DNA from 4 places in the Arthrobacter sp. HMSC08H08 genome. Region 3 is predicted to be linked to each of the others. Evidence: riboswitches for the same ligand, from Rfam matches in the RefSeq annotation. Region 3 holds a riboswitch; each other region holds the start of a gene.
What was found. A riboswitch is a leader RNA that binds a small molecule or an ion and turns the genes downstream of it on or off. The one in region 3 is predicted to bind S-adenosylmethionine.

Region 1 (5,875 bases), on a different contig from region 3:
CCGGGCCATCCGGAACACAACCTCAGGAACCGGGTCTGCCGGGATGAGAACCAGGTTCGACTTCCCAGATTCCTCAACCCGGCCAGAAACCCAATCCGCGGCAGGGTATAAAGCGTTGGCGCGTTCAACTTCTTCGCTCGTGGGTTGCCTGGCCATGCATCCAGCCTACCGAGCATAATCGGATGCATGAGTGCCCAATCCCCACACGCACACACCCCAGACGGTGACGGCTCAGCGAAGACGCCCGGCCTGGGCGAGCTGGGGGCGCCCTCGCGAAAGGCCCTGGGGTGGGAGATCGGCATCGTCCTAGCGCTCTCTTTGGGCAAATCCGGGGTGTATGCGCTCATCGACTTGCTCGACACCATCACGCGCGGCCCCATCTCCTCCGGGACCGCGGCCCTCAACACCTCAACTAGCACGCGTGAGTGGATTGATCTGCTGTATCAGCTTGCCGGCATCTTCTTTGCGCTTGCCCCGGTAGCGCTCGTGATCTACCTTGTTTCACGCTGGCCGGGCAATAAGCCTTGGCGTAGGTGGGGCATCGACGGTCAACGATGCGGTAGCGACGCCGCAGTGGGTTTCGCATTCTTCGTGCTCATCGGCGTAGGAACCCTCGCGGTATATGCAGCGGGCAGGGCGCTCGGTGTCACGACTGCTATCACGACCTCGGGCCTTCCGGACGCGTGGTGGAGCGTACCCGTGTTGCTGTTGGCCGCACTCAAGAACGGGCTGCTTGAAGAGATCGTGGTGCTCGCCTACCTGCATGAGCGGCTCGCAACACTGAAATGGACGCCCGCCGCGATCATCATCTTCTGCGCCGTAGTGCGTGGCTCCTACCACCTCTACCAAGGCATCGGGCCGTTCATCGGCAACGTAGCGATGGGCGTGATCTTTGGGCTCTACTACCTGCACAAACGCCGCATCATGCCGCTCATCTGGGCGCACTTCTTACTCGATGCGGTCGCGTTTGTGGGCTACCCGCTGCTCGCGGCATGGTTCGGGTACGGTAGCTAGCCCGCGCCGTCGGCCCTGTCAGCTCCCGCCGGGCCAACGCTGTTAGAGGGTTACGAGGCCCTTCGGGGTCTTCAACGTGACTGACTGCAGGCCCGGCATCCCGGAGGGGGAGGTGAAGTTGAATGTGACCTCGCCCTTGAAGTCTTCACCTGGGTGGCCGAGCCATTCGTCGATGCGTTCGCGGTTACCGGAGATCGTGAGTTCCACGATTTCACCGTGTGGCTCTTCAGCCCGGGATGGGTGCAGGTCCTCGAAGCTCTCGTCCCAGCGGAGGAAGTAGGGAAGCTGAGGGTCTGCGATGAGCCCGTTGATGCCGATCTGGCGCCACGTGAGCTCTCGCCCGTCGGGGAACTTACGCGAACCGGGGACCGCGCCGCGTTGCAGGCGCTCCTCGATAGGTGTGAGGTCCTCTACTGAGACGACCCAGCCCATCCATCCGCCACCCATCTCGCTTCGGGCGCGTACTGCCTTCCTGAACGGCTGCTGGAGAGTGGCCGGGTGGTCTAGTACCTCAACGACTTCGAGGTACTGGTGGTTGTGGAGGGGGAAGAACACGTTGCGTGTTCCGAAGCGTGGGTGCACGCCTCCTTTGACGTACCGGAGCCCGAGCTGATCGGCGATACGGTCTGCGGTGGTGATGAGGCCTTCTGGCCCGCAAGCGTAAGAAACGTGATCGAGCTTCATGGGTTAAATCTGACACTGTGTGAGCCACATCTCTACTTAGGTTTACCTAAGTTGAAGTCCGGCCTGTGGATCAAACCGGGTGTGGTGGGCGTTATGTGGTGCCAGTGGGTTGGCGTGTTGTAGGCTAATTGCCAAGGTCATGAGTGCCAGTGCAAAACCCCGGTTTGCTGGCCGGCAACCCTCCGTCCGCGGCGGGGTGCCCCGGGTGAGGACCTGGTCACACGGGAATGCCGCTGTGGCAAGCGCGGGCTCTGCCCGCCCGTATCCGGGCGGACGTTACGTCAAATCAACCGGTGTATGCGGGCAAGCCCCTCCTATGAATCAAGGGGTGCACTGTATATGTCGCAACAAAAGTTCGAAACTCGTCAGATCCACGCCGGCCAGACTCCAGACCCGACCACGGGTTCGCAAGCGTTACCGATCCACCTGACCAACGCGTATGTTTTCCCTGACACCGAGGCTGCTGCCAACCGCTTTGCGCTGAGCGAGCTGGGGCCTATCTATACGCGCTTAGGTAACCCGACCACCGAAGTCATCGAGAACCGCATGGCAAGCCTCGAAGGCGGCGTCGGTGCGCTGTTCGTCGCCTCCGGAATGGCGGCTACGAGCTATGCGATCCTCAATGTTGCGGAAGCCGGCGATCACATCGTCGCATCGCCATCCCTCTATGGCGGGACGCAGAACCTCTTCAAGCACACTCTGCCTAAGCTCGGTGTCGAGGTCACGTTCGTGGAAGATCCAGACGACCTGGATGCATGGCGCGGGGCAATCAAGCCGAACACCAAGGCCTTCTTCGGCGAGACCATCGGTAACCCGCGCCAAGACGTGTTCGACATCGAAAACATCGCCGCGATTGCACACGATGAGGCAGGCGTACCGCTCATCATTGACAACACGCTGGCAACCCCGTACTCGCTGCGCCCGATCGAATGGGGCGCCGACGTCGTGGTTCACTCCGCAACCAAGTACCTGTGCGGCCACGGAACCGCGATGGGCGGGGTCATTATTGACTCAGGAAACTTCGACTACACCCAACACCCGGAGCGTTTCCCGGGTTTCAACCAGCCGGATGAGTCCTATCACGGCATCGTTTACGGCCGCGATATGGGTGTTGGCTCGCCACTGGGTGCGAACCTCTCCTACATCCTGAAGATCCGCGTGCAGTTGTTGCGTGACACCGGCGCTGCGATCTCCCCAATGAACTCCTTCCTGATCGCCCAAGGCCTCGAAACGCTCTCTCTGCGTGTTGAGAGGCACATCGAGAACGCGCAGAAGGTCGCTCAATGGCTCGAAGCGCGCGATGACGTCTCCGCGACCATCTATGCCGGCTTGGAATCCTGCCCGTGGTATGAGCGTGGCCGCCACTACGCACCCGAAGGGGTGGGCGCGATCGTCTCCTTCGAGATCAAGGGAGCTGAAGACAACGAGGAAGCGGCCCGCGCCTTCGTGGACGCGCTCGAGCTGCACTCGCTTGTAGCCAACCTCGGTGACGTCCGCTCGCTCGTGGCGCATCCATCATCCACAACCCACTCCCAGCTGTCTCCGGAAGAGAAGCGAGCCGCCGGCGTGGGCCCAGGCACAGTACGCCTCTCAGTGGGCCTTGAACACGTGGATGACATCATCGCCGACCTGCAGAAGGGTTTCGACGCCTTCCACGCCGCCCGCGCCTAACTAGCGCCGGGACATTGGCATGTGGCAACGGAAGCGATAGAAACTCACGAAGCGAAAGCAGCGTTATGACGTTGGATGTACGAGAACACTCACAACACAACGCTCCCGAGAGCGATGTGAAGATCCTCCCGCTGGGCCCGCTGGATCTAGAGACAGGCGGGCACCTTCCCCAAACCCATATCGCGTACGAGGTTTTCGGCGAGCTCAACGCTGAGCGCAGTAATGCGGTCCTCGTTTTGCACGCGCTGACCGGCGACACCCACGCAGCCGACGGAACGCCGGCTAAAGATGCGCCGGCTAACGATGCGGCAGTGACCGATGCGGACGCACCGCAACCTGGTTGGTGGCGCGAGGTCGTAGGCCCGGGTAAGCCGGTGGACACCACCACGTATTGCGCAGTGGTTCCGGCAGCCTTGGGCGGGTGCTCAGGCACGATCGGCCCGGCCTCGCTGGCCGAGGACGGGCAACCCTATGGTTCGCGTTTCCCATTCGTGACGATCCGCGACATGGTCGAGCTTGAACTGCGCCTCATGCACGCACTCAACATTGAGGCGTGGCACGCCGTTGTTGGCGGCTCGATGGGCGGGGCACGTGCGCTCGAATGGGCCGTGAGCTATCCGCAACACGTCACCAAATGCGCAGTGATCGCCGCGACCGCTGAATCATCGGCCGAACAGATCGCGTTCGCGCAGATCCAAACTGAGGCGATCCGGCTCGACCCACAATTCCACGGCGGAGACTATTACAGCCACGGCAACGGTGCCGGCCCGCAGCGTGGCCTAGGCATAGCTCGCCGCCTCGCCCACGTCTCCTACCGCTCCGCTGCCGAGCTCGACCATCGTTTTGGGCGCTCGCCGCAAGGTAGCGAACTTCCGCTGGGATCTGCTGGCCGTGATGAACGCGGCCGCTACGCGGTCGAGTCGTATCTGGACCATCAGGCGCATAAGCTCGTGAATCGTTTCGATGCCAACGCCTACCTGACCCTCACTGAGGCGCTCATGAGCCATGACGTTGGTCGGGGCCGCGGGGGAGTCGAAGCGGCTCTCGCTGAGGTAGTGGGCGTTGAGTTCTTCATCGCGGCCGTGGATACGGACCGTCTGTATTATCCGCAAGAGTCCCAGCGGATCGCGGATGCGCTGCCGGGTGATGTTCCTGTGCACATGGTTTCGACCCCGGTGGGCCACGACGGTTTTCTGACCGATGGGCACCAGCTGGATGCGCCGTTCCGTGCGTTTTTGGGCCCGGTGCCGCCAAGTGCGTGACAGGATGGTTATATGAGTGAAAAGTGGGAACCGTTTGTAGTTGAACATGTGCCGGAGGGCGTGAATGAGTCTGCGCCGCTCTTGGCTTTCTTGCATGGTTTTGGCGCGGATGAACGCGACCTTCTACCTATTGCGAGCATGCTTCCGGGCCAGTTCGCTGTGATGTCAGTGCGAGCACCGCTTGCACTGGGTTTTGGCGGCTACGCGTGGTTCCCGCTTTCAAGCCAGGACCTGGAGTTCAACTCGGCTGATTACAGCCAAGTCGTGGAGGACCTGACACACTGGGTCGCTGAACGGAAGAAGCACCACGAATCGGTCACGCTACTGGGTTTCTCTCAAGGTATGGCGATGGCGACCGCGGTGGCCCGCCGTGATCCTTCCGCGGTGGACGCGCTCGTGGGCTTGTCCGGTTTCACGCTGGAACAGTTCAAGGATGAAACCGGTGCGGACTTCTTCAAAGACCAAGAGCTGGCCGCACGCGAAGAGAAGCTGCCGATGTTCTGGGGACGCGATCCGGAAGACCCGGTGATCCCGGAGCGGTTCATCGAACCGACGAACGCGTGGGCGCGAGCGAACACGGACCTCACCAAGGTCAACTACCAAGGCATCGGCCACGGAGTGGGGCAAGCAGAGATCCGCCACATCGGCGAGTTCCTGACCGCTAAAGTGCTCGGCGCCCAGGTATAGGCGCCAGGCCTGGCCGCCCGAGACTGGCCGCTGCGGCTAGGCTTCGTCTCCGCGCGCCACACGCAGCACGTAGTCGTGGAAGCCGACCACGTCGTCGAAATCTAGTTGCCGGCCTCGGCGGGTCTCGACCTCGCCGTTGACGGTTGCACTACCCTCAGCGATCTCTTCGCGTGCCTGCACACCGTCTTCAACCACGTTGGCTAGTTTCAGAAACTGGCCCAAACGGATGCCTGCGGTGCGTACGGGCACGTCAATGATCTCTACCGAACTCATGCTCCAAGGTTCTCACGCGCCGCGGATCCGTGCACGCGCGCCCGGAGCGTTTCTGAGCTGGGCGAGGATTTCGCGGTGGGCACATATTTGGGCTAGCAAGGTTCAAAACGGGCCAAAAATCAGCTCAACCGTTAGGATTGACGGCAGACCATAACGGACCGCAGCCGGCGGCCCGTATCAACCGATGGAGTTCACTCAACATGGCAGCAGCGTCCAAGCTGGATAAGGTCATTTCACTCGCTAAACGGCGTGGTTTCGTTTTCCAGGCAGGTGAAATCTATGGC
Region 2 (5,875 bases), on a different contig from region 3:
GCCACCGGCACGGTTGAGCTCACCGCTCTTGGTCAGGTGGCTCGAGACGGTCACCGCATCAGCCGGTTCCCCACGGCCGTAGAGATCGGTGATCGCGTCAAAAATGATCGAGTGCGCGGGCTTATAGAAATCCGATGAGCGCAGAATCTCTACACAGTCGGCGATCGCGTCCTGGGAGAGCAACATGCCACCCAAAACCGACTGTTCAGCCGCTACATCCTGAGGCGGGACGCGCTCAGCAAGTGAGGACGCACCCGAGGATGATGCGCCTGCATCGCTGTAGTCGGCGTCGCTGTACTGATCCACTGTGCTCCTTCAACCTGTACTGTCCTCAGGCTCAGTGTAGGGCGAAATAGACACAACACAACCCGAGTTATCCACAGCCCCTGTCGATAGTGTGTGGACTATTGTGGAACACACCGGTGGATATCCACTACTTCTGTGGATAACCTGGGGAAAACATCGCTGTGATTTTGCTTAAAATTAGCTGTATCCCGCGAGATTCCGCGGTTTTTTCTTGTGGATTATGAAGATGCTCTAAAAACTTTTCCCCAACCTTCAAGCACACGTGTCATGTTGACAAGAGGGATATCCACGCGATACATGCCTGAAACGCTAAGTTATCCACAGGTTTGGGCTAGTTACCCACAGACTCGCCCGAGTAGAGGTTGAAGGTTCGCCAACTCACCCTCGCGGAAGGTTGACCGCCCCCACAAATGGGGCTACATGCACATGGGGCGAGCCCGAAAGGGCCCGCCCCACAAACTACCTTGCACTATTGCTTATGCTTTTGCGTGCTTATTTGTCCTTCTTGAGGACCTGTCCGCTCTTGACGTCCACATAGACCGTCACGTCGGCGCCGCCACCCTCTGGGTAGATATCAACTTCCCACATGATCTGGCCTTGCTCCTCGTCAACGCTGACGTCATCGAGGGTGCCTGGGGTGTCCTTGAGCGCGGTCTCGATCGCCTTAGCGATTTCTACCTTGATCGCGTCATATTCGCGGCGGTCATCGCTGTCTACGTCTTCGACTTCATCCTGGTTGGTGACCTTGGATCCGTCAGCGGCTACCTCGAGCTCGTGACTCTTATTGCCCTTGACAACATCTACGCTCCAGCCGCTCTTATCGTCATCCCAGTCGAGGTCAACGGCCTTGCCGCCAACTTCCTTTTCAGCGGTCTCGATCGCCTTGAGAGCGTTCTGTTGGCTACCACCCTTGGTTGGGGCTTGCGCGTTGTTGTCTGCAGAGTCCTTACCATCAGCGTCATCGGCGTCAGTGTTCTGCGCCTGCTGAGTCTCAGTCTGCTGAGTTTGGGTCTGCTGGGCGTCCTGGGTGGGTTCGGAGGTTTTGTCCTCCGTTGGAGCACCGCAAGCGGCAAGAACCAGCGCGAGGGTTGCTACGGACGTGAGGGCTACATGTTTCTTCTCCATGGCCTCAATATACGCAGATCGGGACTCAGATAGCACTGCTTTTTTTGCTCAGCTCTAAGCCAACCTAGATTAACTGCCCGCGTTTGTCCTATGATCAGCGCCTTCCAAACAGCAGGCTTTAGGCGGTTACGAGTGCGCGGTCTGGAAGCTGCGCAAGGTCGCGGAACGTCTTGCCGTGCAGCACGATCGGCTCTCCGTGTTCCTCGCCGTGAGATACAGCGTGGACCTTCAACAGCACGATGGTGTGGTCGCCTGCCGGGACCGTGTCATAGATCGAGGTCTCAAGCCACAGGGCGGCGCGGTCCAGGAACAAAGCACCGGAGTCAGCTAACGTGACGTCGAGGCCGCTGAAACGCTTGGATGCGTCGCGGGAGGCGAGCTGATAGCAGACCTCGCGGTGTTCATCGGCCAGAATCGAGACGCCGAGCCGATAGCCGTGCTTGAGGCGCTGCCATGTGCGGGATTCGTTGCGAACTGAGAAGGATACGAGCGCTGGCTCATATGAGATGCCGACCGCAAAGCTCGAGGAGACCATGCCTTCGTGGTGGCCTCCCACGCGGGAGCAGAGAGCTGCCACGCCTACAGGGAAACGGTCGAATGCCGAACGCAGGGTTGCCTGGTCGATGGTGTGGGTCAGGGACATAGCGATTCATCCTTCGCAAGTATCGGCCGTCCACAATGGCCGGCGCAGCTTGCCGCCGGCATTCCCGACGGCCGAATCGTCACCTGGGGCACCCCACCTACGCGAGAGGGTTGCCGACGGATTAGCCAGGGCCTAAAAATCCGTACTCATGATTCGTGTGTTAAACGATAAACAGTTCAGCGCACGCCGTGCAACTGAATGTGTCATGTAGTTCATTTAATGAGACGAACGCCGCACCCTTTCTCGGGTGCGGCGTTCGTTCACGCCCCTCGCGGGGCGCGTCTCAGACTGTTTCACACGTGAGCTGACACGCGGTTCACATTATGGTTCCGCGCGCTGAGTGCTTGAGTGTTACTTGCCCTTTGGTGCTGCAACAACGTGCAGCGTGGTGTTCGCGAGAACGTCTTCGTGCAGGCGGACGGTGGCTTTGTAGTGGCCAGTGGTCTTGACCTGCTGTGCGATCTCGATGGTGCGCTTGTCGACCTTGCCCAGGCCGGCAGCCTCGATTGCTGCTGCAACGTCGGCCTGCTTGACGGTACCGAACAGGCGGCCGGTGTCACCAGCTTTAACCTCGATGCGGATCTCAGCGTCCTTGAGGCCGTCTGCGATCTTCTGTGCTTCTTCGAGGTTCGCGATGCGGTGGGCCTCGCGAGCAGCCTTGATGGACTCGATGTCCTTCTCGCCACCCTTGGTCCAGGTGATCGCGTAGCCGCGTGGCAGCAGGTAGTTGCGTGCGTAGCCGTCGCGTACTTCGACGATGTCGCCCGCAGCACCCAGGCCGGTTACCTCATGCGTGAGAATAAGCTTTGCCATGTTTCTTCTCTCCTCCTTCTTGCTTAGCCGCGGCCAGCGCCGGAGTATGGAAGCAGGGCAACTTCGCGCGCATTCTTGATCGCCTGAGCGATCTTGCGCTGCTCCTGCACGGTAACGCCAGTTACACGACGAGCGCGGATCTTGCCGCGGTCGGAGATGAACTTGCGAAGAAGGGCGACATCTTTGTAGTCAATGTAGTCGATGTCGGCGGCCTTGAGCGGGTTGGCCTTAGGCTTAGGCTTGCGAATTTCAGGCTTAGCCATCGTGGAGCTCCTTAGTTTGTTTTGGAGCCCGCAGTGTCAGCTGCGGGATGGGTATTGGTTTGAAAACGATTTAGAACGGTGGTGCGGACTGGCCGGGGTTTGCGCCCCAGTCGCTTGAGCCGCCAGAGTTACCCCACGGGTCGTTAGCTGGAGATTGCTGAGGCGCACCCCAGTCTCCGCCGCCGCCCTGGTTCTGCTGGCCGCCGAAGCCTCCGCCTTGGTTGCCGCCACCAAAGCCGCCGCCGGTGTTTCCACCGAAGCCGCCCTGGTTGCCGCCGAAACCGCCTTGGTTACCCCCGCCGCCTCGCTGGTTGCGGGTGACTTGTGCGGTTGCGTAGCGCAGGGCTGGGCCGACTTCGTCGACGTCCAGTTCCCATGCGGTACGGCGGTTGCCGTTCTGATCGTCATAGCTGCGGGCACGGAGACGACCCTGGGCGATGACGCGCATGCCCTTGGTCAGTGATTCCGCCACGTTTTCGGCGTGTTCACGCCATACGCTGCAGCGCATGAAGAGGGCTTCGCCGTCTTTGAACTCGTTGGCCTGACGGTCGAAGATCCGCGGCGTAGAAGCGACCGTGAAGTTCGCTACCGCGGCACCGGAGGGCGTGAAACGCAGTTCCGGATCAGCGGTGAGGTTACCCACCACAGTGATGATGGTTTCTCCAGCCATGATTCCCCTTAGCGTGAAGCGTTGAAACGTGGTTGTGCCCGCTGAGGACGCGCTTACTTGATGCGCTGGTCCTCTGGGCGGATGATCTTGGTGCGCATGATGGACTCGTTGAGGCCCAAAACACGGTCAAGTTCGGATGCGGTCTGTGGCTCAGCGGTGAAGTTAACCACTGCGTAGATGGCCTCAGCCTTCTTGTTGATTTCGTAGGCCATGCGGCGACGGCCCCAGATGTCGATGTTCTCGACGGTTCCGCCGTCCTTGGTGACGACCTCGAGGAACTTGTTGAGCGTCGGTTCAACGGTGCGCTCGTCGACCTCGGGGTCAACCAGCAGCATCAGTTCGTAGTTACGCAAGTGAACCCACCTCCTTTGGACATAAAGCGGGCACGGTCTTTCCGTACCAGGAGGTTCTATTGCGGTAGCCCCTACCCTGCCATGCAGGGCGTGCAAGCCTGCTGAAGTGCGCATCACGATGCGGTTGCCAGCAAAACTTGAAAGTGGGCAACAGCACCAGTCTACCCGCAGTACGGCTCAAGCCATAACTCTTCACTGTGCGTGTGGGTGCCATCATGCACTGCGATGTGCAGCGCGCGTGGGCGGGAGGAGTCAGTCCTTGTGGTCGCGTAGCTGTTGAGGGAGGCGGCGCTCCAGGACGGGTGCGAGGCTTCTCAGGTACGTGTTGGTCACGTGATTTCCATCCCTGTAGATCAGCGTGTTGCCCGCGACCACGGAGCATTCGTCTTTGCTGCAGAAGTAATCGGTCATATCAAGGAAGTAGACGTCATCGAGCCGCCCGGCCGCCTCTACCGCCGGGTCATCAAGCAAACCTTGTTCAACACTGAAATCGCACTCGTGTGGCTTGTCCATGCTCCCGGAAACGCACGTGCGTGGAATCGGAATATCGTCATCACGCGACGGGACCGGGGTGTCTCGAACCACCACAAGCTGCGCCCCGCTCTTCTGCAGTTCCTTGAACGTGCGTTCGTAACCGTCCGCCGCATCGCCGCGGAATGTTGATCCTGCAAAGTTCTTGGTGATGATCACATCAGGCTCATCCTCAATTACCCGCTGGATGGATTCCTTATTCGGTTCAACGCACCGCTCATCAGCTTTACCGAGCTCACGAGGTTCAAGTGACATGGGGCATGAAGCCTTGGTGTAGGTGATGATCCGCCAATCGTGGTGCTTCGCTAGCTCCTCTAGCGGCTCCACGAGCATCCGGGCGTGAGAATCACCCATTATCGCGATCGTCTTCTCGCCGTCTTCCTTACCCTTCACGCAGCGCGGCGTGTGTTTCTTGCCGTTGCCCGCGAAACACTCCTGATCCGTGCGCGCATCGTCCTCAGCTTCCGCAGGGGTGGGCGTGATGACCGAGCCATACGTGAGCGCCGCTGGAAGCTCGTCTGCGCGCTCCCCTTCAGTGACCAACCGGCCGCCCGGGCTATCCGGATGCCCCGCATCGAGCTTTTGAGCCCCGGACTTCTTGATGACCGGGTCCCAACTACCGGCAGCGAACTCCGGCCGCTCACCCTTCAGAAGCTCCGCAGCGAGCTCCTTCTGTTCCCGATTGATCGCATCCGCACGCACAATCGGAGTCACAGCAACCGCAACAGCAACGAGCGTTGCCACGCCACCTGCAATCCACGCTGGCGCGGGCGAGACCTTCAAACGCTTCCACTGGCGTGCAGGCTCCTCAACCCAACGCCACGAAACGTGCGCGAGCACACACGAGATCAGCATCAGCACGGGCACTTGCCACCAATACGGCTTATGCTCCGTGATCTGCACGAAAACCATGTACACCGGCCAGTGCCACAAATACAGCGAGAAAGACACCTTGCCCAGCCACTGAACCGGCGCCCAATCAACCAGCCAATTCAGCGACAACGCACCACTGGTACGGCCCGCGATGATCACCGCCACAGCCCCCAGTACGGGAACCGCCGCGCTAGCACCCGGGAACGGGGTCGCGTGCGTGTATGTGAGGATCGACCAGCACATCGCCGCAAGACCTGCCAACGCTAGCACCGCACGCCACGAAACGCCGCTGCCCATC
Region 3 (5,875 bases):
TAACGCTGGATGACTTCGAAGTGCCGGCCCGGGTGCGGGGCGTTCGGCACGCCTTCATAGATGACTTGGGTCGCGCCGGCCCCGAGCGGCCCATAGATCTCGTAGGTGTGGGCGGTGACCCACGCGAGATCTGCAGTGCACCAATGCACGTCGCCCGCGCGTTGAGCTGGGTCCGGGTGGGCGAAAATCTGGTTATAGGTCGCTACAGCACCGGTGAGGTAGCCGCCGGTCGTGTGCACCAGGCCCTTCGGTTTCCCGGTGGTCCCGGAGGTGTACATGATGAACAGCGGATTTTCCGCATCGAACGCTTCCGGTGTGTGCTGCCGGGGCTGGCGGGGCACAATCTGGTCCCACCAGATGTCACGGCCTTCGGTCCACGGGATGTCTCGCTGGCCGGTGCGGTCGATCACGAGCACATGCTCGAGCTGGTTCTCCCCGGATGCGGCCTCGTCCGCGATGTCCTTGACGGGCACGGCCTTGCCGCGGCGGTACTGGCCGTCGCTGGTGACCAGCAGCTTGGCGCGGGTGTCTTCAACCCGGAAACGCAACGCTTCTGCGCTGAACCCGCCGAAAACAAGCGAGTGGATCGCGCCGATGCGTGCGCAAGCCAGCGTGATGATGATCGTCTCAACGAGCACCGGAAGATAGATCACGACGCGATCGCCGCGGGTGATGCCCAGTTCCGTGAGCGCGTGGGCGGCCTGCGAGACTTCCTCGGTGAGTTCGCGGTAGGTCACGGTGCGACGGTCGCCGGGTTCACCTTCGAAGTAGAGCGCTACTTTGTCCCCGTTGCCCGCCGCTACGTGGCGGTCTGCGCAGTTGACAGCGGCGTTGAGCGTGCCTCCCGCGAACCAGGTTTGCTGCAGACCTTCCTGAGTTTCAGGGTTAGGCGGGGTTAGCGTGTGCACCGTATCCCACGGGGTCTCCCACGTGAGCTGCCCGGCCTGTTTGGCCCAGTACGCGCTGTGCTCTTCATCGCTAAGCAGCGCGTCATCGCTAGGCTGCGCGCTGCTGAGGTTTGCGTTGCTGAGCTGAGCCTGGGCGGCCTGGTGCGCGGGTGCGGACGTTGCGGTCATGCGTTGTCACTCCATCGATCCTGGCGTGAGCACCATGCCCGGTAAAAACCCGGGGTGGTTGCTGCGGCGTCGTAGAGCCAGATCTCTCAGCCGCTCTGGATGGTTGTGCTGTCCATAGTGGGTGACGAATGCGGTTGCACGCAAATCGGGTCAGCGTGTGTGTCATGTTGCTCAACACGGCTGGCGAAGCAAAGGCGTCCGATGCGGCGGGCGATCACCCCACCCATGATCCCGTTGATGATCAGCGCGATGATATCGACGGTAAAGAACACTTCTGGCCGCGCAAGTTCCACGTCGCTGTAGCCCTTTCACCTGCAGAAACCCGTGTTATGGCTTGGGGTAATACTTTCGCAAGTGTAGCCGCCGATGCGTGCCGTCATTCTTTGTCATCGGTCACGAGCGATTTGCGTGATGCCCATGGTGTGCCTCTATGCTGAATCCGTATCCATCCAGAGCGGCCGAGAGATCTGGCTCGTTGACGCCGCAGCAACCATCCTGAAGGGTTCCGTAGCAGGAATCGTGAGGGAAAGGTGCTCCCGCCAGAAGACGATGGCGCAGCGTTTGAGGGCTGCGGGAAAGGGTTAACATGTCGTCTGAAAAACCGATTCTTCTCAACGCCTTCGCGATGAACACGATTGGCCACCAGTCCCCGGGTTTGTGGAAGCATCCGGAAGATACCTCGCGGGATTACAACAAGCTCTCGCACTGGGTTGAGCTCGCCAGGATCCTGGAAGAGGGCCGTTTCTCCGCCCTGTTTTTGGCCGATGTGATGGGTGTGTATGACGCGTATGCGAACTCCCCGGAAACGGCGTTGCGTTCCGGTGCGCAGATCCCGTTGGCTGATCCGGCGGTGATCGTGGCGGGGATGGCTGCAGCGACGAAGAACCTCGGTTTCGGTGTCACTGCGGGCACTGCGTATGAGCATCCGGTGGGGCTCGCGCGCCGCATGGCGACCCTGGATCACATCACGGGCGGGCGAGTCGGCTGGAACGTTGTGACCGGCTACCTCGAGTCCGCGGCGAAGAACTTTGGCCAGACCAGCCAGATGGAGCACGACGAACGCTACGATCACGCGGATGAATACCTCGAGGTCGTGTATAAGCTGCTCGAGGGTTCGTGGGAGGACGACGCGGTTGTAGCTGACCGCGAATCCGGCTTGTTCGTTGACCCGGCTAAGGTGCACCCGATTGAACACGAAGGCACGTGGTTCAACGTTCCAGGCATTGCGATCACGGAGCCTTCCCGCCAACGCACCCCGGTGATCTTCCAGGCCGGCGCGTCCTCGCGCGGTATGGCTTTCGCGGGGAAGCACGCTGAGGCTGTGTTCGTTTCGCAGGCAACCAAGGAAGGCCTCGCGAAGACCGTGAAGAAGATTCGTGAAGCAACCGTGGCGGCGGGCCGTAACGCTGATGACGTCAAGATTTTCGCGATGATCACCCCGGTTGTGGGTAAGACGAACGAGGAAGCGTGGGAGAAGTTCCGCGAATACCAGTCTTATGCCGATGAGCAGGGCGCGTTGGCGTTGCTCGCAGGCTGGACGGGCATCGACTTGTCCGAATACCCGCTGGATGCGGTGATCGGTGAAGACGTGGAGTCCAACGCGATCCAGTCCGCGGTGAACATGTTCCAGGCGGCTTCAGGTGATTCTGATAAGCCGTGGAACGTGGGCCAGTTGGCGCGCTACATCGGCGTGGGTGGTTTCGGTCCGGTTGCCGTGGGTACCGGCCGCGAAGTCGCCGAACAGTTCCACGAATGGGTGCGTGACACCGGGGTGGATGGCTTCAACGTCGCCTACGCGGTCAAGCCTGGCACGTTCCGTGACGTCGTGGACTACGTGATTCCAGAACTCGAAGCGCTCGGCGTGTACCCGAGCGCTGAGGAAGCCGCCGACGCCACGGTTGCGTGGGATGCCGACCGCCCAGTGGAAGACCAGACGGGTTCCTCCTTGCGCCACGCACTGTTTGGTCGCGGCGACCGGTTGCCGGAAAACCATCCGGGCGCGGCTGTCCGCCGCTAGGTTGCCACGCTGGCGGGCAGGAGACAGCGCCCGCCAGCCAGGGTAGGCCGTACATTTCACGGCCGCGAATACGACATGGCTGTGGGCGCCAGGATGAACCTGGCGCCCACAGCCATCTCTTGTTATCGAAGGTGCCTGCTAGCGGTGTGCTGTAGCCGTACGGCACACCGCTAGCAACAGGCGTTAGCCGAAGTGGCGTTGCATGGTTGTGCCCCAGCCTTCGCGGATTTCGTCGAGGGTTGCACAGAACTCGCCTTGAACTTCGATCGCGTGCGAGGAAGCGTCCACGACACCCAGGCGGACGTGGGCGAAGCCGCGTGCCGCGGCCATCGCGGTGAAACGTTCCTCCTCGGAACGCGGCAGGCACACCAGCGCGCGGGCCTGCGATTCTGAGAACAGAGCGGTGAAAGCGTCAATGCCGTCACGCTGTTTGAGCTCATCCAGGTTCACGCGCACACCGACGCCGTAGCGCATCGACATCTCGACCAGCCCGGCTGCGAGGCCGCCTTCGGAGAGGTCGTGGGCGGCATCGAACATGCCGTCGCGGGAACCAGAGACCAGAAGCTGGCCCAGGGTGCGTTCCGCATCGAGGTCGACCTTCGGCGGGATACCGCCGAGGTGGTCACGCATCGCGGCGAGCTCGGAGCCATCCAGCTCATCGCGGGTCACACCAAGCAAGTAGACCGCGTTGCCGTCGTGCTCTTCACGCCAACCCGAAACCGTGCGCGCGGTGACGTCATCGAAGCGACCCATCACGCCCACAACCGGGGTCGGGTGGATCGGGGTCTCGCCGGTCTGGTTGTAGAGCGAAACGTTACCGCCGGTCACCGGAACCTGGAGTGCAAGGCAGGCATCCGAAAGCCCCTCGATCGCCTGGACCAGCTGCCACATCACATTCGGGTCCTCAGGGGAACCGAAGTTCAAGCAGTCAGTCACAGCCATCGGGGTAGCGCCGGAGGTCGCGACGTTGCGGTACGCCTCGGCCAAAGCCAGCTGAGCGCCAGCGTAGGGGTCGAGGTAGGCGTAACGGCCGTTCGCATCCGTCGCGAAACCGACACCCATGCCGGTGTTTTCATCAACGCGGATCACGCCGGCGTCGTCAGGGGAAGCCAACGCTGTGTTGCCTCCAACGTTGGAATCGAACTGTTGGGTGACCCACGTCTTATCGCACAGGTTAGGCCGCGCCATGAGCTCCAGCATCGCCTGCTTGAGGTCCTCGCCCTGCTCCGGCAGGTTCTTAGCGGCCTCGGAAGCACGGAACGAGTCAGCCTGCAACGCATCCTGATAGTCAGGGCGGGCGTATGGGCGGTCGTATTCAGGTCCCTCTTCAGCGGCGGTCTGCGGATCGATGTCCACAATGACCTCGCCGTTCCACGTGATGATCAGGCGCGGATCCTCGGTGATCTCACCAATCCAGGAGTATTCGACACCGTAGTGCTCCAGGACTTTCTCGAACGCCTCGGCGTTCTCAGGGGTCACCACGGCCATCATGCGTTCCTGGGATTCGGACATCAGGATTTCGGACGGGTTGAGGCTCGGATCACGCAACAGCACGTCCTTGAGCTCAACGTTCATGCCCACGCCACCGTTGGAGGCGAGTTCGCTGGTCGCGCACGAAATACCGGCCGCGCCGAGGTCCTGGATCGCCACAACAAGCTCGTCACGGAACAAGTCGAGGCAGCATTCGATCAGGACCTTCTCAGCGAACGGGTCACCCACCTGGACCGCTGGGCGCTTGGATGGCTTGTCTTCCTCGAAGGACGCCGAAGCCAGAACCGAGGTTCCGCCGATACCGTCGCCGCCTGTGCGCGCACCGAACAGGACCACACGGTTGCCTTCGCCCTTAGCGTTGGCGAGGTGGATGTCCTCGTGACGCATCACGCCCACAGCGAGCGCGTTGACGAGCGGATTGCCCTGATAGACGGGATCGAACACGGTTTCGCCTCCGATGTTCGGCAGACCAAGCGAGTTACCGTAGCCGCCGATGCCCGCCACGGCCCCGTGCACCACGCGTGCGGTGTCCTGATGGTCGATCGCGCCGAAACGCAGCGGATCCATGACCGCTACAGGGCGGGCACCCATCGAGATGATGTCGCGGACGATACCGCCGATGCCGGTAGCGGCACCCTGATACGGCTCAACATAGGAAGGTGAGTTGTGGGATTCGATCTTGAACGTCACAGCCCAGCCGTCACCGAGGTCGGTCACGCCAGCGTTCTGGCCCATACCAACCAGAGTGTGCTTCTTCATCTCATCGTCAACCTTCTTACCGAAGGAGCGGAGGTGAATCTTGGAGGACTTATAGGAGGCGTGCTCGGACCACATCACGGAATAGATCGCGAGCTCGGAATCCGTGGGGCGGCGGCCCAGGATCTTCTTGATGTCCTCGTATTCGTTTTCCTTCAGCCCCAGTTCAGCCCACGGCTGCTCAACGTCTGGGGTGGATTCGGCATCAGCGACGGTATCAAGGGTGAAATCTTGGGTGGTCACTTGGCGTCCTCCACAAAGTTGCTGATCAAGGAAGTGAACACGGTCAGGCCGTCACGGCCGCGGCCATCGTCTGGTCCGAAGCCCAGCTCGACTGCGTGCTCTGGGTGAGGCATCAGACCAACCACGTTCCCGGCCTCGTTCGTGATGCCGGCGATGCCGCGGCGGGAACCGTTCGGGTTCCAGCCCTCATAACGGAATACCACGCGACCCTCGGCCTCGAGCATGTCGAGAGTCGCCTCGTCTGCGACGTACTGGCCGTCCTGGTTCTTCAACGGATAGACCACGCTCTGGT
Region 4 (5,875 bases), on a different contig from region 3:
CCGCAACGGCCTCAACCTTCAGATCGGTGCAACGTTCTTCCTCATCGCGTTCGTCGCGGGCCTGCTGGTGATCTCCCTGCTCATGATGGTCGCCAAAGAAAACCCGGACGACCTCGGCAAAGGCTCCGGCGTCAACCGTTCATCCGAACTCACTGACGCCGAACTCGACGCCATCGAAGCACGCGAACGCGCACAACGCGCCCGCGAAAACCGCGAAAAACGAGGCTAATTTCTCCGCAGCGCACCGTGGCCCGCGACCACGGTCCCCAAAACCGCGGCTAATACTCCTCAACGTAGCGCGGCTTAGCTGAAACCAGCCCCGCAACCAACGTGATCACCGCAATACCCAGCATGATCCACAACGAGGCCGTCCACGAACCCGTTGCTTCACGCACCACACCCAAAACCGGCGGAACAGACGCCGCAATCACATAACCGAACGTCTGCGCCATACCCGAGAGCCGTGCAGCTGACATCGGCGTACGCGCCCGCGCCCCAAACAACGTCAACGCGACGGTGAACAACCCGCCCTGGGCAGTACCTATCAACAGCGCCCACAGCAACGCCAACTGTGGAGCCAGCATGGTCCCCGCAAGCACCACAATCACCGTGGAAACCGCCACACCAACAGTAGGCCCCACCACGTCGCGCCTCATCAACCAGCCCGCAACAAGCGAACCCACAATACCGGACGCCTGAATCACCGCAATATGGAAACCGGCGCTCTCCTCAGAAATCCCCGACGACATCTCAATAGCCGGCCACCACGCCAAAATCGAATAAAACAGCGTCGACTGAAAACCCATAAACGCCGTAATCACCCACGCCAACGGGGAACGCAACAAACTCCGCGGACGCGCCGGCGGCGCTGTCTCGGACGCAGGTGCAGGGGCGGGGGACGATGCGGACGCCGGGGTAGCGGGGGAGGCCACCGCATCGGGGGCTTCAGCGCCGGACATTTCGCCAGCGGCCGCGGCGTCAGCTGCTTGGCGGTCCAGGATCTTTGTTCGCCGCATCACATGGTCGGCACGAACCTGCGGAGCGAACACCGCCATACCAATCAAACCGGCGCCCAACGTCAAACCGAGAGCGCCCTGCCAACCCCAACCCGGCAACCCAGCGATCGGGACAGCGACCGCCGCCGCAAGCGCGGCCATGAGCGACTGAAACGCCGAATACACACCCGTCAATGTGCCCGCATGATCCGGGAAATCACGCTTAATCAACGCCGGCAACAACACGTTCATGATCGCGATCCCAACACCAATCAACACGGTGCCGGTCCACAAACCGAACGAGCCAACCCAGGAACGCAAAACGATCCCCACGTTGACCGCAATCAAAGCGCCGAACAAAGAGTGCGCCAACCCGATACGCGCCGCGATCCGCGGCACGATCGGCGAAAACACCGCAAAACACAGCAGCGGCAACGAAATCAAAAACGACGCCGACGCCGCCGAAAGCCCCACGTCTTCCTTAATGCGGGGCAACAGCGGGCTCGCGCTCGTCATCGGCATCCGCAGATTCGTGGCGATCAACAAGATACCTGCGATCGCCAAAGCCGGGCTCACAGCCCTCGCCGCAACGCCCGGTGTCTCAGGGGCCTGAGTCTCACCAGCAGCACTATCCCGCATCGAGTTGCTCATTCCGTAACGTTATCGCCCTTTCCGCGCCGCGCAAGCCGGCAACCGTCACAACACGTCATCACAATCCGCGGCTGCAGAATTACGATGCGGCAGCAGGCTCCGTGGGGCATCCCACGGAACCCGCCCGCCGGCTATGCGCGGCCGGTAGGGAAGCCCTTAGCTGCCAGCTTCCACCAAAGCGCCAGTGCGGAAGCGGGAACCACGATGTGTTTCAGGCAACCAATCCTGCCCCGTCACCGCGGCACGCAACGTCACGGCATCAGTTGCCGCCGCATCGTCGGTGGTATCGGCGTCGGCGCCTTCAGCGCCGGCATCAGCCAACAGGCCCGGCTCGGCCAGCAGGCCGCGGCGCCTCAGCACGGGGCTCACGTATTCAACGAAACGTTCAAGATCAGCCGGCCGCACACCACTACACACATTGAAGCCATCCACGCCGGAAGCCGCCTGCCACGCCTCCAACTGATCTGCAACGCTCTCGGGGCCACCCACAATCACGGGGCCACGGCCACCCAACGTCACGAACGCGGCAATGTCCCGCACGGTCCACTCCCGCGACGTGTCGCCGGAGGTGACCGAGCGCAGTGCGGACTGATTCGCGTCCGTCTCAACCTCGGCCAGCGGTGCATCGGGATCCAGGCCGGCCAAGTCAACGCCGGTCCAGCCCGCGAACAGTGCCAGAGCCCCCTCGACGTCCACGTACTGCTGATAGGACTCGAAGCGGCGCTGCGCCTCCTCGTCGTCCGCGCCCGTCACGACGGTGACCATCGCGAAGGTGCGCACCGCATCGGCGGGCCGGCCCGCGACCTCAAGCGCCTCGTGCAAGCGCTCAATATAGCCGCGCACAACGCTCGGCTCAGAACCGATCATGAACACGGCCTCAGCGTTCTCGGCTCCAAAACGCAAGCCCCGTGCCGAGGCGCCCGCCTGGAACAAGAACGGGGTGCGTTGCGGTCCCGGATGCGTCAGTGACGCCCCATCGACAGAGAAATACTCGCCCTTGTGCTCAGCCTTCCGGACACCCGCCGGGTCCACGAAAACACCCGCATCGGCGTCCTTGAGCACCGAACCCGGAGCGAAACTGCCCTCGAACAGCTTGTACATGACGTCCATGTACTCGTCCGCGCGGTCATAACGCTCATCGTGGGGCAGTTGCCGCTCCAAACCGAGGTTGCGGGCCGCGGAATCCTGATACGACGTCACAATGTTCCAGCCAACCCGGCCACCCGTGAGGTGATCCAGGCTCGCGAACCGGCGCGCCAAGAGGAACGGGTCCTCATACGTGCACGACGCCGTCAACCCGAAACCGAGCCTACGGGTGACCGCAGCCATCGCAGACACCGCAGCGAAAGGATCCAGCAACGGAACTTGAACGCCGCGCTCATGCGAGACCGCGTCGCTGCCGCCGTACACGTCATAGGTCCCCAGCACATCGGCCAGGAAGAGGGCCGTGAAACCGCCTTTGTCCAAGGTTTGCGCCAGGCCGGTCCAGTAGCTCAACTGGTCAAAATCCGCTGCCCGGGATTCCGGATGCCGCCACAAACCAGGGGACTGATGCACCGGCGTGGCCATCTCAAACGCGTTAAGAAGCACGGCGCACCTCACCGATCGCGTTGAGACCCTCCGGGACGGTGCCGTTGACCAGGTAGTCGCCGATGATCCGCTCACGGAACACAATCGGGTTATGCGTCGCGACCGTCTGCGCATTGCGCCAGTGCCGGTCCAGGTTCTTCTCCCGCGACGTGTTCGATGCGCCACCCGTGAGGAACAGGTCAGAGCAAATACTGGTCACGATGCCGGGCACAGTCACGTGCGCGCGCTCAACAGCAAGCTCCGCTTCAGTCAGCAGACGCTGCGCTGTGTCAGTAGCGGCGCCGGTGCCAGCGTCAGTGTTGCCAGTAGCGGCGGCGCCAGTATCGGCGTCACCGTTGCCATCGCCGGTGCCAGCGTCCTCGCCTTCGAGCGAAAGCACGCCCTCGGCGGCTTCAAGCCGCCGCGCAGCCTCAACCACCGCCGACTCCACTACGAAAGCCTGCGCCGAAAGCCGGCCCACAACCCCCAGAATCTGCGGGTCCTCAGAGTGCGGAACACCTAAGCCGGTATTGAAGGAGCGGGTCCGCCGCCGCACGCCAGCCGCCGCATCGTCCACAACGTTGCGAGCAATACCGGCCAATACAGCGAGCAAGACAAGCTGGAACAGCGGCGCCTCAAACTGCGCCTCAGCGCTGCCAGGCACGCGGTTCAAAATGTGCTCGGGCGCAACCTTCACATCGGTGAAACGCGTGGTTCCGGTACCGGTGAGGCTCTGTCCGAAACCATTCCAGTCGTCCTCAAGCTCAACACCCGGGGCGCGCGTGGAAACGACAGCGAACTGTCGACCCTCGGTCGGCGTGCCGTCCGCATCAAGCAGCGTGGCCGAAACCCGGGTATGCGTCGCGTACGCGGTGCCAGTGCAGTAGTACTTAGCGCCATTGAGCACCCCAGTGCCGTCCGCCTGCACAGCCAACGTGGTGTTGAGCGTATTCAACGCATTCCCGCCGATCTCCGTGGACGCGTTACCCACAACATCGCCGGCAAGAACCTTCGCATACCAATACTGGCGGGTCTGCTCATCCTGGTACCGCAGCGTCTCCACGAAACCCGCGTGGGAACGGTATTGATGCGCGATGTTCGGGTCAGCCGCCGCCAGATCGATCAGCAGCTGCACCCAGTCGGTGAAGCTCACGCCCGGGCCGCCGTACTCGGTAGGAACGCGAAGCACGGTGAATCCGGCCCGGTTGAGTTCTGCGATCTCAACGAACGGCAGAACACGATGCGCCTCCCGCTCAGAAGCCCCACTCGCGATGCGGTCAAAGATCGGCCCGAAATGCTCACGCAGCTCTGCCAGGCTTGGCGTGTGGCCGGCCTCCCACGGGGTGACCGGAGCATCTTGGGTGGTGACGTAACGCAGCCCTTCAGCGAAGCTCAGGTCAGCCGAGGAAACCGCGGTGCTGGCGTTGCCGGCGTCGGTGCTGGCTTCCGCATCGGCGGCGATCTCAGCGCCAGCTGCAGGGTGGACAGGGGTGTGCGTGGACAACGATGACACAGTTATTCCTTTCCATCGTTCCTGGCGGGAGCACCGTGCATAAACCGGTTGCTGCGACGTCAACGAGCCAGGTCTCTCAGTCGCTCTGGATGGGTTACAAGCATCATTTCTATAGCCCGGCCTCGAGCTGTGTCAACTGCCCGCCAGGCGACGCGCGTCACAAAACGTCAACAAGAAGCGCCCCCGCGGCGCCTGCATCTAAGCAGGCCCCGCGGGGCGCTTCGTGAGGTCTAGCGGGGGTCAGCAGGCGGGGTTCAGAGACCAGAGTTCAGAACGCGACTTTCTCCAGCAGCCGGCTCAGTTCCTGCCGCTCGTCGGAGGTGAGCGCGGCGAGCACCACGTCGTCGGAGGCCATGGTCAGCGCGCGTGCCCTCCGGTAGGCATCCTGCCCCTGCGGTGTGGCGATGACGATCCGGGAACGACGGTCACGCGGATCCACCTGGCGCTCGACCCATCCCCGCTTCTCCAGGAAGTCCACCAGGTTCACTATCTGGCTTGGGTCCAGGCTCAGGAAGTCGCCGAGTTCGCGCTGGGACGGGTTCACGTCCGCGGCGGCCAGGGCCAGCACGGAGTACTGGCGGACCTTCAATCCCATCTCCTCCTGCAGGACGCGGTTGGCGTGGCTGTGGCCGATGCTGCGCAGCCGGGCCGCCAGGAACTGGACCTGGCCGGCGAGCTCTGACGACGTGAACTCCGCCATGCGCTCGGCCGCAAGCGCTGTGGAGGGGGCGGGGAAGCGCTGGGCGGCCTCAGTCGGGCTATTTGTGGCTCCGGAGGTGTCCTTTGTAGTCGTCATGTGCTTGCTTCCTTGGTCCGTGTACTCGAGGGAGTGATCCGGCTGATCTTGCCCATATAGAGGCTTGTCCCCTGCAGAGGATCGTACTCGAAATGCAAGCCTCGAAAAATAATTGACATTCTCAATTATATGTACTGTCATGGTTCTTGTGTGGTGAACGCCACATTAGGACAGAACCGACATCTAGCACGTCACCACCGAAGGAGAATCCCATGTCCCTCGACGGCAAGGTAGCCATCGTCACCGGCTCGGGCGCAGGCCTGGGCCTCGCCTACGCCCAGGAGCTCGCCCGCCAGGGAGCCTCCGTGGTCATCAACGACGTCAACCAGGAGACCGCGGACGCCGCTGTCG

Region 1: it holds a riboswitch for S-adenosylmethionine, as region 3 does, so the genes downstream of both, HMPREF3175_RS03440 (O-acetylhomoserine aminocarboxypropyltransferase/cysteine synthase family protein) here and HMPREF3175_RS07305 (LLM class flavin-dependent oxidoreductase) in region 3, are expected to answer to the same signal.
Region 2: it holds a riboswitch for S-adenosylmethionine, as region 3 does, so the genes downstream of both, HMPREF3175_RS06210 (flavin reductase family protein) here and HMPREF3175_RS07305 (LLM class flavin-dependent oxidoreductase) in region 3, are expected to answer to the same signal.
Region 4: it holds a riboswitch for S-adenosylmethionine, as region 3 does, so the genes downstream of both, HMPREF3175_RS10155 (acyl-CoA dehydrogenase family protein) here and HMPREF3175_RS07305 (LLM class flavin-dependent oxidoreductase) in region 3, are expected to answer to the same signal.

What each region holds. Positions count from the first base shown of each region.
Region 1 covers NZ_KV789382.1:45,911-51,785, forward strand. The annotation lists gene HMPREF3175_RS03425 (phosphotransferase family protein) at 1-156, opposite strand, end outside; gene HMPREF3175_RS03430 (CPBP family intramembrane glutamic endopeptidase) at 187-1,014, shown strand; gene HMPREF3175_RS03435 (VOC family protein) at 1,057-1,698, opposite strand; SAM riboswitch class IV at 1,834-1,949, shown strand; gene HMPREF3175_RS03440 (O-acetylhomoserine aminocarboxypropyltransferase/cysteine synthase family protein) at 2,038-3,369, shown strand; gene HMPREF3175_RS03445 (homoserine O-acetyltransferase MetX) at 3,435-4,631, shown strand; gene HMPREF3175_RS03450 (alpha/beta hydrolase) at 4,644-5,318, shown strand; gene HMPREF3175_RS03455 (RNA-binding S4 domain-containing protein) at 5,355-5,591, opposite strand; gene HMPREF3175_RS03460 (glycine--tRNA ligase) at 5,792-5,875, shown strand, end outside.
Region 2 covers NZ_KV789394.1:83,647-89,521, forward strand. The annotation lists gene dnaB (replicative DNA helicase) at 1-306, opposite strand, end outside; gene HMPREF3175_RS06205 (PepSY domain-containing protein) at 799-1,431, opposite strand; gene HMPREF3175_RS06210 (flavin reductase family protein) at 1,550-2,074, opposite strand; SAM riboswitch class IV at 2,115-2,228, opposite strand; gene rplI (50S ribosomal protein L9) at 2,426-2,887, opposite strand; gene rpsR (30S ribosomal protein S18) at 2,911-3,150, opposite strand; gene HMPREF3175_RS06225 (single-stranded DNA-binding protein) at 3,221-3,820, opposite strand; gene rpsF (30S ribosomal protein S6) at 3,874-4,173, opposite strand; gene HMPREF3175_RS06235 (acyltransferase family protein) at 4,426-5,875, opposite strand, start outside.
Region 3 covers NZ_KV789399.1:30,451-36,325, forward strand. The annotation lists gene acs (acetate--CoA ligase) at 1-1,076, opposite strand, end outside; SAM riboswitch class I at 1,085-1,182, opposite strand; gene HMPREF3175_RS07300 (hypothetical protein) at 1,241-1,513, shown strand; SAM riboswitch class I at 1,519-1,632, shown strand; gene HMPREF3175_RS07305 (LLM class flavin-dependent oxidoreductase) at 1,663-3,093, shown strand; gene purL (phosphoribosylformylglycinamidine synthase subunit PurL) at 3,277-5,583, opposite strand; gene purQ (phosphoribosylformylglycinamidine synthase subunit PurQ) at 5,580-5,875, opposite strand, start outside.
Region 4 covers NZ_KV789394.1:3,635-9,509, reverse strand. The annotation lists gene HMPREF3175_RS05885 (hypothetical protein) at 1-229, shown strand, start outside; gene HMPREF3175_RS05880 (CynX/NimT family MFS transporter) at 279-1,646, opposite strand; gene HMPREF3175_RS05875 (LLM class flavin-dependent oxidoreductase) at 1,803-3,236, opposite strand; gene HMPREF3175_RS10155 (acyl-CoA dehydrogenase family protein) at 3,226-4,728, opposite strand; SAM riboswitch class I at 4,738-4,824, opposite strand; gene HMPREF3175_RS05865 (MarR family winged helix-turn-helix transcriptional regulator) at 4,997-5,524, opposite strand; gene HMPREF3175_RS05860 (SDR family NAD(P)-dependent oxidoreductase) at 5,737-5,875, shown strand, end outside.